3 regions of the Rhizobium sp. BK098 genome follow, and region 2 is predicted to be linked to each of the others. Evidence: predicted binding sites of a transcription regulator. Region 2 holds the regulator's gene; each other region holds the start of a gene.

Region 1 (3,279 bases), on a different contig from region 2:
CAGGAAGAAAACCATCACCTCAGCCGCAACGCCGATGCTCCATAGGACAGCAATTTGCGCGCCGGAAAAGCCAAGCCTATGCCAATAGATCGATGCAAACGTATAGAGCATCGCATGGCTCGATTGCTGGATCGACACGCCGATCATGGTGATGAGCAAGTGCGGCGAGCGCAGATTTCCGGTCGGAGATTGCAGATTGATCGGCAGGTTGCGCCGGCGCGTCGGCCCGATTCGCGGTGCGAAAAACCCCATCAGTGTCGTCAGAATGAATCCGGCCACCATTACGGGCAAGACAGTGGTGCCGCCCCAAATGCCGATCAGCTGGCCGCCGAGAAGGGTCGACAGGATGAATGTGATCGATCCCCAGACCCGCATGGAGCCATAGTCGAAGCCCCAGCGGCGCACGCCCGACATGGCGATCGACTCAACCACAGGCACGTAAGGCGCGTAGGTGGCGCCCTGAATGCCGTAGACCAGAAGCACCGGCCAGAAGTCGCTCGTCCAGTAGAGCGCGACAGCCGTCAGCAGCGACAGTGCACCCGACGATAGCAGCACATCCGCCCGCTCCGTCATGTGATCGGCGAGCACCGCGATAATGGGAGTCACGAGCACCCGAACGACCATAGGAATGGCGAGCACCAGGCCGATCTCATGATCATTGAAATTCAGCCCCGCCAGCCAGACGGGGAAAAACGGCAGGGCGATTCCGTTGACGAACAACGGAGCGCAGTAGGACAAGGCAGTGCGCAAGCGGAAATATGGAGGCGCACCCTCGCCCTGGAAGGACTTGATCGCGGGAATCATGACAGACCTGAAGGGAACTTATTTGTCCCTATCACGCTATCGAGAATACGACTATGGCGAGAAGTGGCCAAAGCCGTACTATATCGGAAAAACCGAAGCTGTAGGCGTTCAATAATTATGACAAGCTATTAGCAAGCCTGTGAACAGGCGCAGAATTATGCTGCCTGTGCCCCGAGTGCCCGCGGCATTTCCTCGACAGGTGAGCCAACCGGTTCCGTCTCAAGAATATTCTGCCAGGTAATCAGCTCGAACGTGCCGTCTTCGTGTTCGGCAATCGCCGTGCAGCTTTCCACCCAGTCGCCCGTGTTGATGTAACGGATCCCATCGAGATCCTCGATCACCGCATGGTGGATATGGCCGCAGATGACGCCATCGGCATCGTTGCGCTTGGCCTCTTCGGCGACGACACGCTGAAATTCGCCGATGAAATTGACGGCGTGCTTTACCTGCAGTTTCGCCCAGGCCGAGAAGGACCAGTATGGCATGTTCAGGCGGCGGCGTACCGCTGCAAGGCCGATGTTGATCAGGATTGCCATGTCATAGGCCCAATCGCCGAGATAGGCGAGCAGGCGGGCATTGCGGACGACGACATCGAATTCATCGCCATGCAGCACGAGATATTTCTTGCCGTCGGCCGTTTCATGCATGGCGCGCTGCGCCACCTCGATGCCGCCGAAATGCATGCCGGGGAAGTCACGCAGGAATTCGTCGTGATTGCCGGGTATATAGACGATGCGCGTGCCCTTGCGCGCCTTGCGCAGGAGCTTCTGGACTACGTCGTTGCAGTGCTGAGGCCAATACCAGTTTCGCTTCAGTCTCCAGCCATCCACGATGTCACCGACCAGAAAGATGGTATCGGCTTCGTGATGACGGAGAAAGTCGAGCAGGTAGTCCGCCTTGGCGGCCTTCGAGCCGAGGTGCACGTCAGAAATGAATAGCGTTCGGAAATGCCGGGGGTCCATGTTTTCATTCACGAACTATATGTCCGTGCCCTATCCTACGTTGGCTATTCCAAAACCAGACTCGTGTTTCAGGAAGATGACAATCCCTGTGCTTGACGGCTCAGCCACGAGCGCAGCGTTCGATCCAAGGGACGCGCGCCGCTCAATTCTTGCAAAAAGGCAATTCAGTTTTGTCACGACAAAAACGCTTTGTGACCTCAATTGCATACTGTGAAGGCGAAGCGATTGATGTATGCAGAAGACTCAAAGCGCAGGCAGGAATGGAGACAGCGAGATGGATACGCACGACACTTCGAAAAAAGCCGAAAACATGGCGAGTGGCGATTTCGACGAACAGGCGCTCTATTTCCATCGCTATCCCCGCCCCGGCAAGCTTGAAATCCAGGCCACCAAACCGCTCGGCAACCAGCGCGATCTGGCGCTTGCCTATTCGCCCGGCGTCGCCGCGCCCTGTCTTGCCATTCGCGACAACCCGGAAACGGCCGCTTATTACACGTCCCGCGCCAATCTCGTAGCGGTGATTTCCAACGGTTCCGCAGTGCTCGGCCTCGGCAATATCGGCCCGCTCGCTTCCAAGCCAGTCATGGAAGGCAAGGCCGTTCTCTTCAAGAAATTCGCCGGCATCGATGTCTTCGACATTGAAATCGCAGCCCCGACGGTCGATGAGATGGTCAACACCGTCTCGGCGCTCGAACCGACCTTCGGCGGTATCAATCTCGAAGACATCAAGGCGCCGGAATGCTTCGACGTCGAGCGCCGCCTGCGCGAGAAAATGGAAATTCCGGTCTTCCACGACGATCAGCACGGCACCGCCATCATCGTCGCCGCCGCCATCCTCAACGGACTGGAACTGGCCGGCAAGAAGATCGAAGACGTCAAGATCGTCGCCTCCGGCGCGGGCGCAGCCGCGCTTGCCTGCCTCAACCTGCTCGTCATTCTCGGCGCCAGGCGCGAGAACATCTGGGTCCATGATATCGAAGGCCTGGTCTACAAGGACCGCAACGTCCTGATGGACGAGTGGAAATCCGTCTACGCTCAGGACAGCGACAAGCGCGTGCTGGCCGAATCCATTCCGGGCGCCGACGTCTTCCTCGGCCTATCCGCCGCCGGCGTGCTGAAGCCCGAACTGCTGGCGCAGATGGCCGAAAAGCCTCTGATCATGGCGCTCGCCAATCCGACGCCGGAAATCATGCCGGATCTCGCCCGCGCCGCCCGCCCCGACGCGATGATCTGCACCGGCCGCTCGGACTTCCCGAACCAAGTCAACAACGTCCTCTGCTTCCCCTATATCTTCCGCGGTGCGCTCGATTGCGGCGCCAAGACGATCAACGAAGAGATGAAGATGGCCGCCGTGCGCGCCATCGCAGCACTTGCCCGCGAGGAGCCTTCCGATGTTGCGGCGCGAGCCTATACCGGTGAAACTCCGGTCTTCGGGCCGAATTACCTGATCCCCTCGCCCTTCGACCCGCGCCTGATCCTGCGCATCGCGCCCGCCGTGGCAAAGGCAGCCGCA
Region 2 (3,279 bases):
GCGCCATCCTGCTGCGCCGCCGCTTCGAGCGGCGCTGGTAAGGGAGGGCGCACGAAATGAACATGATGACGGAAGCCGCCAGCGAAAAAGCATTGTCCAGGAAGATGATGACGATCCCCTACAAGATGATCGGCCAGGACGTTTCTGTGTTCTACGGCGACAAGCGGGCGCTCTTCGACGTCAATCTGAAGATCCGCGCCAATACCGTCACGGCTTTGATCGGCCCTTCCGGTTGCGGCAAGTCCACCTTCCTGCGCTGCCTCAACCGCATGAACGATACGATCGAGACCTGCCGGGTCACTGGCAAGATCACGCTCGACGATCAGGATGTCTACGACGACAGCATCGACGTGGTGGAGTTGCGCGCCCGCGTCGGCATGGTCTTCCAGAAGCCCAACCCATTCCCAAAGTCCATCTTTGAGAACGTCGCCTACGGCCCGCGCATCCATGGCCTGCATCGCTCAAAGGCCGATCTCGAGCATATCGTCGAGACCAGCCTGCAGAAGGCCGGTCTCTGGGGCGAGGTCAAGGATCGGCTCCATGATGCCGGCACGAGTCTATCGGGCGGTCAGCAGCAGCGTCTGTGCATCGCCCGCGCCGTCGCGGTCAGTCCGGAGGTCATCCTGATGGACGAGCCATGCTCGGCGCTCGATCCGATCGCGACCGCCAAGGTCGAGGATCTCATCCACGAGCTGCGGGAGAATTTCACCATCGTCATCGTGACGCATTCCATGCAGCAGGCAGCCCGCGTCTCGCAGCGTACCGCAATGTTCCATCTCGGCCATCTGGTCGAGGAGAACGACACCGATAAGATGTTCACCAATCCCGACGATTTCCGCACGCAGGATTACATCATGGGCCGTTTTGGTTGATGATGTCAGGCGCGCGGCTCATTTCACACAGTTCACCTTGAGGATAGAAAAATGGTCTCCACTCACATTCTCTCTGCCTATGACGAAGACCTGAAGTTCCTGACGCGCCGCATTGCTGAAATGGGCGGCCTGGCAGAGCAGATGGTTAGCGACAGCGTACGCGCGCTGGTCAATAGCGACGCTGCCCTGGCCCAGAAGGTCATCTCCGACGACGTCGTTCTCGACCATGCCGAGCGCGAAGTCGGCGACAAGGCGATCGTTACCATCGCCCGCCGTCAGCCGATGGCGGCGGACCTGCGTGAAATCATGGGCTCGATCCGCATTGCATCCGATCTGGAGCGCGTCGGCGATCTCGGCAAGAACACCGCAAAGCGCGTCATCGCCGTCCAGGGCACCGGTGTCCCGCGCCGTCTCGCCCGCGGCATCGAGCATCTCTCCGAACTGGCGCTGAGCCAGCTCAAGGAAGTTCTGGATGTCTACGCGACCCGCTCGCCGGACAAGGCCGTATCGATCCGCGAACGCGACGAGGAAATCGACGCCATGTACACCTCGCTCTTTCGCGAGATGCTGACCTACATGATGGAAGATCCGCGCAACATCACCACCTGCACGCATCTTCTCTTCTGCGCCAAGAACATCGAGCGCATCGGCGACCATGCCACCAACATCGCCGAGACGATCTATTACATGGCGACGGGCGCGCAGCCGGAAGGCGAGCGCCCGAAGGACGATACCGCCAATACCGTCGGCGCAGTGACCGAATAATCCGAAAGCGAAGAAAGGAGACCATAGGCGCATGGTTCCGAGAGTTGCTGTTGTAGAAGACGAGGAAGCGCTCAGCGTTCTGCTGCGCTACAATCTTGAGGCCGAAGGCTTCGAGGTCGACACGATCCTCAGAGGCGATGAGGCCGAGCTGCGTCTCCAGGAGCGCATCCCCGATCTCCTGATCCTCGACTGGATGCTGCCCGGCGTATCGGGCATCGAGCTCTGCCGCCGGCTGCGTATGCGGCCGGAGACTGAGCGCCTGCCGATCATCATGCTGACGGCCCGCGGCGAGGAAAGCGAGCGCGTGCGCGGGCTTTCGACCGGCGCGGACGATTATGTCGTCAAGCCGTTCTCGACGCCGGAGCTGATGGCTCGCGTCAAGGCGATGCTGCGGCGTGCCCGCCCGGAGGTTCTCTCCACGGTGCTGCGTTGCGGCGATATCGAGCTGGACCGCGAAACCCATCGCGTTCACCGCAAGAGCCGCGAAGTGCGGCTGGGGCCGACGGAATTCCGCCTGCTGGAGTTCCTGATGTCCTCGCCGGGCCGCGTCTTCTCGCGTTCGCAGCTGCTCGACGGCGTATGGGGTCACGATATCTACGTCGACGAACGCACGGTCGACGTCCATGTCGGCCGCCTGCGCAAGGCGCTCAACTTCTCCAATATGCAGGATGTCATTCGCACCGTTCGCGGCGCGGGCTACTCCATGGAGGCCTGAGCGGGGATACCCGATCAGGCATCAACATAGCGGCGGAAACAGAAAACGGGCCTCAAGGGCCCGTTTCTTTATCTCAGTCATCAAGCTTCTCAGCCACGCGGCTGGGCCGGCCTACGCCGTTCATGCACCGGCTGGTAGGCCAGGCGCTGATGGTAGGTGCAGTAAGGCGATGAATCTGGGCTCTCATTGCCGCAGAAATGGAAATCGTCCTTCAGCGGATCGCCGACCGGCCACTTGCAGGTGCGCTCCGTCAGTTCCGTCAGGCCGAGGCGGCGGGAGATCGGAACGACGACGTTCGATGCCGGGCGATACTGGATTTCGTTGACGGAATCGATCTCGATCTCTTCCTTCAGCATGGTTGCGCCCTGCTGGCGGGCAACCACCGTGCGGGTAGCAACGCGCGATCCGTAGGTCGCAGCGCGAGGTGCCGCTGCGCTGCGCTTCGGCGTGCGCGCTGCGGTTGTCGCGCCGCCCGCCTTCGCTCGGCCGGGGAGGTTCAGGCGATGCACCTTGCCGATGACGGCATTACGGCTCACGCCACCGAGCTGCGCAGCGATCTGGCTGGCGCTCAATCCTTCGGACCATAGCTTTTTCAGCTTCTCGACGCGTTCGTCTGTCCAATTCATGCCCTGTCTCCGCTGTCGCGTTTCCGATGGCAGAATCCCTCACCATTGCCTCGCATGGTATCGAGGCGCGAAACGCTCTAAAATTGTGGTGACTAGTTCCGCCGCATGCAGTCTAGCAATTGGTTTTTAACCTAGTGTGAGGCTGACTCCGTGACAAGAGTCGCGGGAATCTTGAGGAATCGATTTCGAGGTTTTCCCCAACTTGCTGTCCGGGCGTGGCATTTCTGCCATAGGCGCCGCCCGACGCATCTCTTTTGCCGGCAAGCGTTTTCTCGCACCTGCTAAAACGGCAGTTTTGTTG
Region 3 (3,279 bases), on a different contig from region 2:
TGACAGGCAAGGCTGCGGCGGCGGCCAGAAAGTCTCGACGATTGATGGTGGCGATCTGATGCTTCGACATCGCGTACCCTCATAAAAATGGAGAAAACAGGCGGTTTCGACACCGCCTGCCCTATTCACATGGCCTGTCAGGACTTACATCTTTTCGGTGCCGAGCGCGAAAGTATCGGCCAGCACCCGGTAGACATCGCTCTGTTCCATGTAACCACGGAAGCCTTCGGCACCTGGACCTGCCGCCTGGAGCACGACATCATCGACGGCGTGGACACCGCTGTCCTCGTCCTTCGGAAGGTTGCCTTGCACGAAGACGGCGCCGGGCACATCCTTGTAGGCTTCATTTGCGACATATTCCTTCTTCTCGTTCTGGATCGCCGGAACGAAAGGACCATCGAGCTTCGGACGGAAGGTCTCGTAGTGATCAGGGCCGTTGTTGGCGGCGATAAACAGGCGGCGCGAAACGTCGACGCGGTCCGGATAGCCGTCGCCATCCTTGTCCTCATAGTTCGGGAAGCCGGCAGCCGCATAGGTGCCGACCTTCTCACGCATTTCTGTGCCCGGCTTGTTATCGTCGACAGTGCCGATGATCGAGACGCCATGCGTGTGGTCGCCGGTGACGACAACAAGCGTATCCGGGTTCTTGGCTTGGAACTCGCGGGCGACGGCAACGGCCTTGTCGAACTCGATCGTATCGACCAGAGCGCGCTCCCAATCGAGCGGATGGCTCATCTTGTCGATGGACGCACCCTCGACCATCAGGAAGAAGCCATCCGGATTCTTGGAAAGCTTGTCGAGCGCGATCTTGGTCATATCTACGAGGCCAGGCTGGTTCGGGAACTTGTCGACAGTGCCCTTCTTGAGGAATTCGCGGTCGAGCGTGACGTCGAGATTGCCGGTATGGAAAAGGCCGAGCAGCCTGTCCTGGTTCGAGCCGGCGGCAGCCGCCAGTTCGTTCTTGTCGGTCGCAACGGCATAGCCGGCATCCTTGAAGAGCGCGATATAATCCTTATCGTCCTTGCGCTTGGAACCGGGCACGCTTTTCGCCAGGAAATAGGCCGAGCCGCCGCCGAGCAGGACATCCGGCTTGACGTCATACATCATGCCGACGATATCGGCCTTGTCGCCACGCTTGCGGGTATGGGAAACGAGCGCTGCCGGCGTCGCATCCTCGACTTCGGCCGTGGTGACGATGCCAAGCGACTTCTTGCCGGTGCGGCGCAGGGCCTCGCCGATGGTTTCGACCTTGGGATCATCGAGGCTTGCTGGCGTGCGGTCGGCATAGACGCCGAGGGCGTTCACGGCCGACTTGTGGCCGGTCATGTAAGCCGACATGGTATTGGCACTGTCGGTGGCAATCGCCGAGGTCGAGGACGTGCCGATGAAGGCAACCGGCGGGATGTCGTCCATGGCGAGGCGGCCATTGGCCTTGCCTTCGGTCATGCCCTTGGACATGAGGCGGGCGCCGGTGCGATGCGCAACCGAGAGACCATCGCCGAGCAGGAAGATGATGTTCTTGGCTTTCGGCGTCGCCGAAGTGCCATAAACATCCCAGTTGACGGATTTCTTCTCGTCGCCGGCCGAAACCTCGACCTTGTACTGGCCGGGCTTTGCGAGCTTGACGCCACGCAGGATCAGGGCAGATCCGAGAACTTTGTCCTCAGCACCCTTTTCTTCGCCGACGAAATCAGCCGCCTTGCCGAAAACCGCGTCGTAGCTTTCGCCGTTAACCGTGACCTTCACGTCTTCCGGCTTCACGACCTGGCTGAATTCCACCTTGAAATCGAACGGAGAGCCGGCGAGTACCGTTGCCCGGTCCAACGGATAGACTGTCGCTGCATGGGCTGCGCCGGACATTATGGTCGCAGACATCATGGCGAGAAGAAGTTTACGCATTTACACCCCCTGCGTTTGGTTGCTTCCCGCTCCCCACATATAAAAGCCAGATGACAATCATGTAAAAATGGGTCAACTTTCCACAACCACTAATTCCAAAACAGAAACCGATAAGCAATCCTGATTGTATGTGCCGCATCTAAAATGCTGCGTACACATGCAAACGGTCCCGTCAATTCGTCGTCATCCGCAATCCATTATCATGCAAGCTATACCGATCACCGTGAGTGAAAACTTGCTATCTTAACCGAAGGGGAAAATATTACGCACGTTTCGTGAGGACTTTGAGGATTTTTCGCAATGGAAGAACAGCTCGATAAACTGGATCTACGCCTGCTGGAGGAGCTTCAGAAAGACGGCAGACTGACGAACAACGAGCTGGGTGAACGCATCGCGCTATCGCCTTCGCAATGCTCGCGCCGCCGCACGCGACTGGAGGCGGAGGGCTATATTCGCAGCTACCAGGCCAATCTCGACCGGCAGAGGCTGGGGCTGGACATGCTCGTGGTCATTTCTGTGACGCTTGCCACTCACAACAGGGACAACGCCCGCCGGTTTTCGCAGCTCATCAACGGTCTGCCCGAGGTGCTGGAAGCCTATGCGTTGACGGGCGAAATGGACTATCACCTGAAGGTCGCCACCCGCGGGCTCACCGATCTCTCCCGCTTCGTCAACGACGTGCTGCTTCCGCATGAATCGGTCCAGCATGTGAAGACGGCGATCGTCCTCGATACCCTCAAGACCTTCGAGGGATTTCCGGTTCATTTGCCGCACGGCTGATATGGCGAAGGCGCTTGGCGGTCACCGCCACGCGGCCGTGCCCTGTTGAGCGTCAAGGGCAAGTTTTGAGGGGTTGCTTTCTGCGCATACAGCCCTTCCAATCATACCAAAGACAATCTCCTTGGCGAGGATCGGCTTGCATGACCACGGATGTACAGACGCGGCATTTCGAAGAATTTGCCGAAGTCCTGCTCAGATGCAATCATCTGTATCATCCCAGCAACGATTCCATCGCCTTGCGCAATGCCGTCGAAAGCAGGCGTCAGATAGAGATATTCGACTATAGCCGCGCCGCCGATGCCTTTATGCGTGCATTCGGGATGCGGAACTCACTAAAATGCCTGCAGGCGCTCACCAGCCTTCGTGCAACTGTTCACAAGTATAGAAGAGTATGTGACCTCGGCTGCGGCTCCGGCGCTTTCAGCCTTGCCTTTGCCTATCTCGCCGGCAATCCCGAGCTTCAGCTTCACGGTCTAGACATATCCGAACATCAGCTTTCTCTCGCCCGGGAACTGATATCGGCTGCCGGACTGCCTGGGCGTTTCCAGTTCGAGCAACGAAACCTGCCGGCACCGATCGGCTATCTTCCCGACCTGACGA

The links. The regulator PhoB, encoded in region 2, activates phosphate uptake and scavenging genes when phosphate is short. The targets are predictions, from matches to a motif close to TGTCATNNANCTGTCAT.
Region 1: FHT73_RS03835 (UDP-2,3-diacylglucosamine diphosphatase) is a predicted target of PhoB. The motif match lies at 1,832-1,848, and genes of this name have one in related genera.
Region 3: FHT73_RS10270 (alkaline phosphatase) is a predicted target of PhoB. The motif match lies at 1,939-1,955, and genes of this name have one in related genera.

Annotation. Positions count from the first base shown of each region.
Region 1 is NZ_JACHYY010000001.1:791,255-794,533, reverse strand. Features, by position in the region: gene FHT73_RS03840 (MFS transporter) at 1-804, opposite strand, end outside; gene FHT73_RS03835 (UDP-2,3-diacylglucosamine diphosphatase) at 960-1,766, opposite strand; gene FHT73_RS03830 (NADP-dependent malic enzyme) at 2,041-3,279, shown strand, end outside.
Region 2 is NZ_JACHYY010000006.1:119,732-123,010, reverse strand. Features, by position in the region: gene pstA (phosphate ABC transporter permease PstA) at 1-41, shown strand, start outside; gene pstB (phosphate ABC transporter ATP-binding protein PstB) at 57-872, shown strand; gene phoU (phosphate signaling complex protein PhoU) at 924-1,637, shown strand; gene phoB (phosphate regulon transcriptional regulator PhoB) at 1,669-2,352, shown strand; gene FHT73_RS16995 (GcrA family cell cycle regulator) at 2,442-2,978, opposite strand.
Region 3 is NZ_JACHYY010000003.1:196,639-199,917, reverse strand. Features, by position in the region: gene FHT73_RS10275 (hypothetical protein) at 1-70, opposite strand, end outside; gene FHT73_RS10270 (alkaline phosphatase) at 145-1,899, opposite strand; gene FHT73_RS10265 (Lrp/AsnC family transcriptional regulator) at 2,200-2,679, shown strand; gene FHT73_RS10260 (class I SAM-dependent methyltransferase) at 2,694-3,279, shown strand, end outside.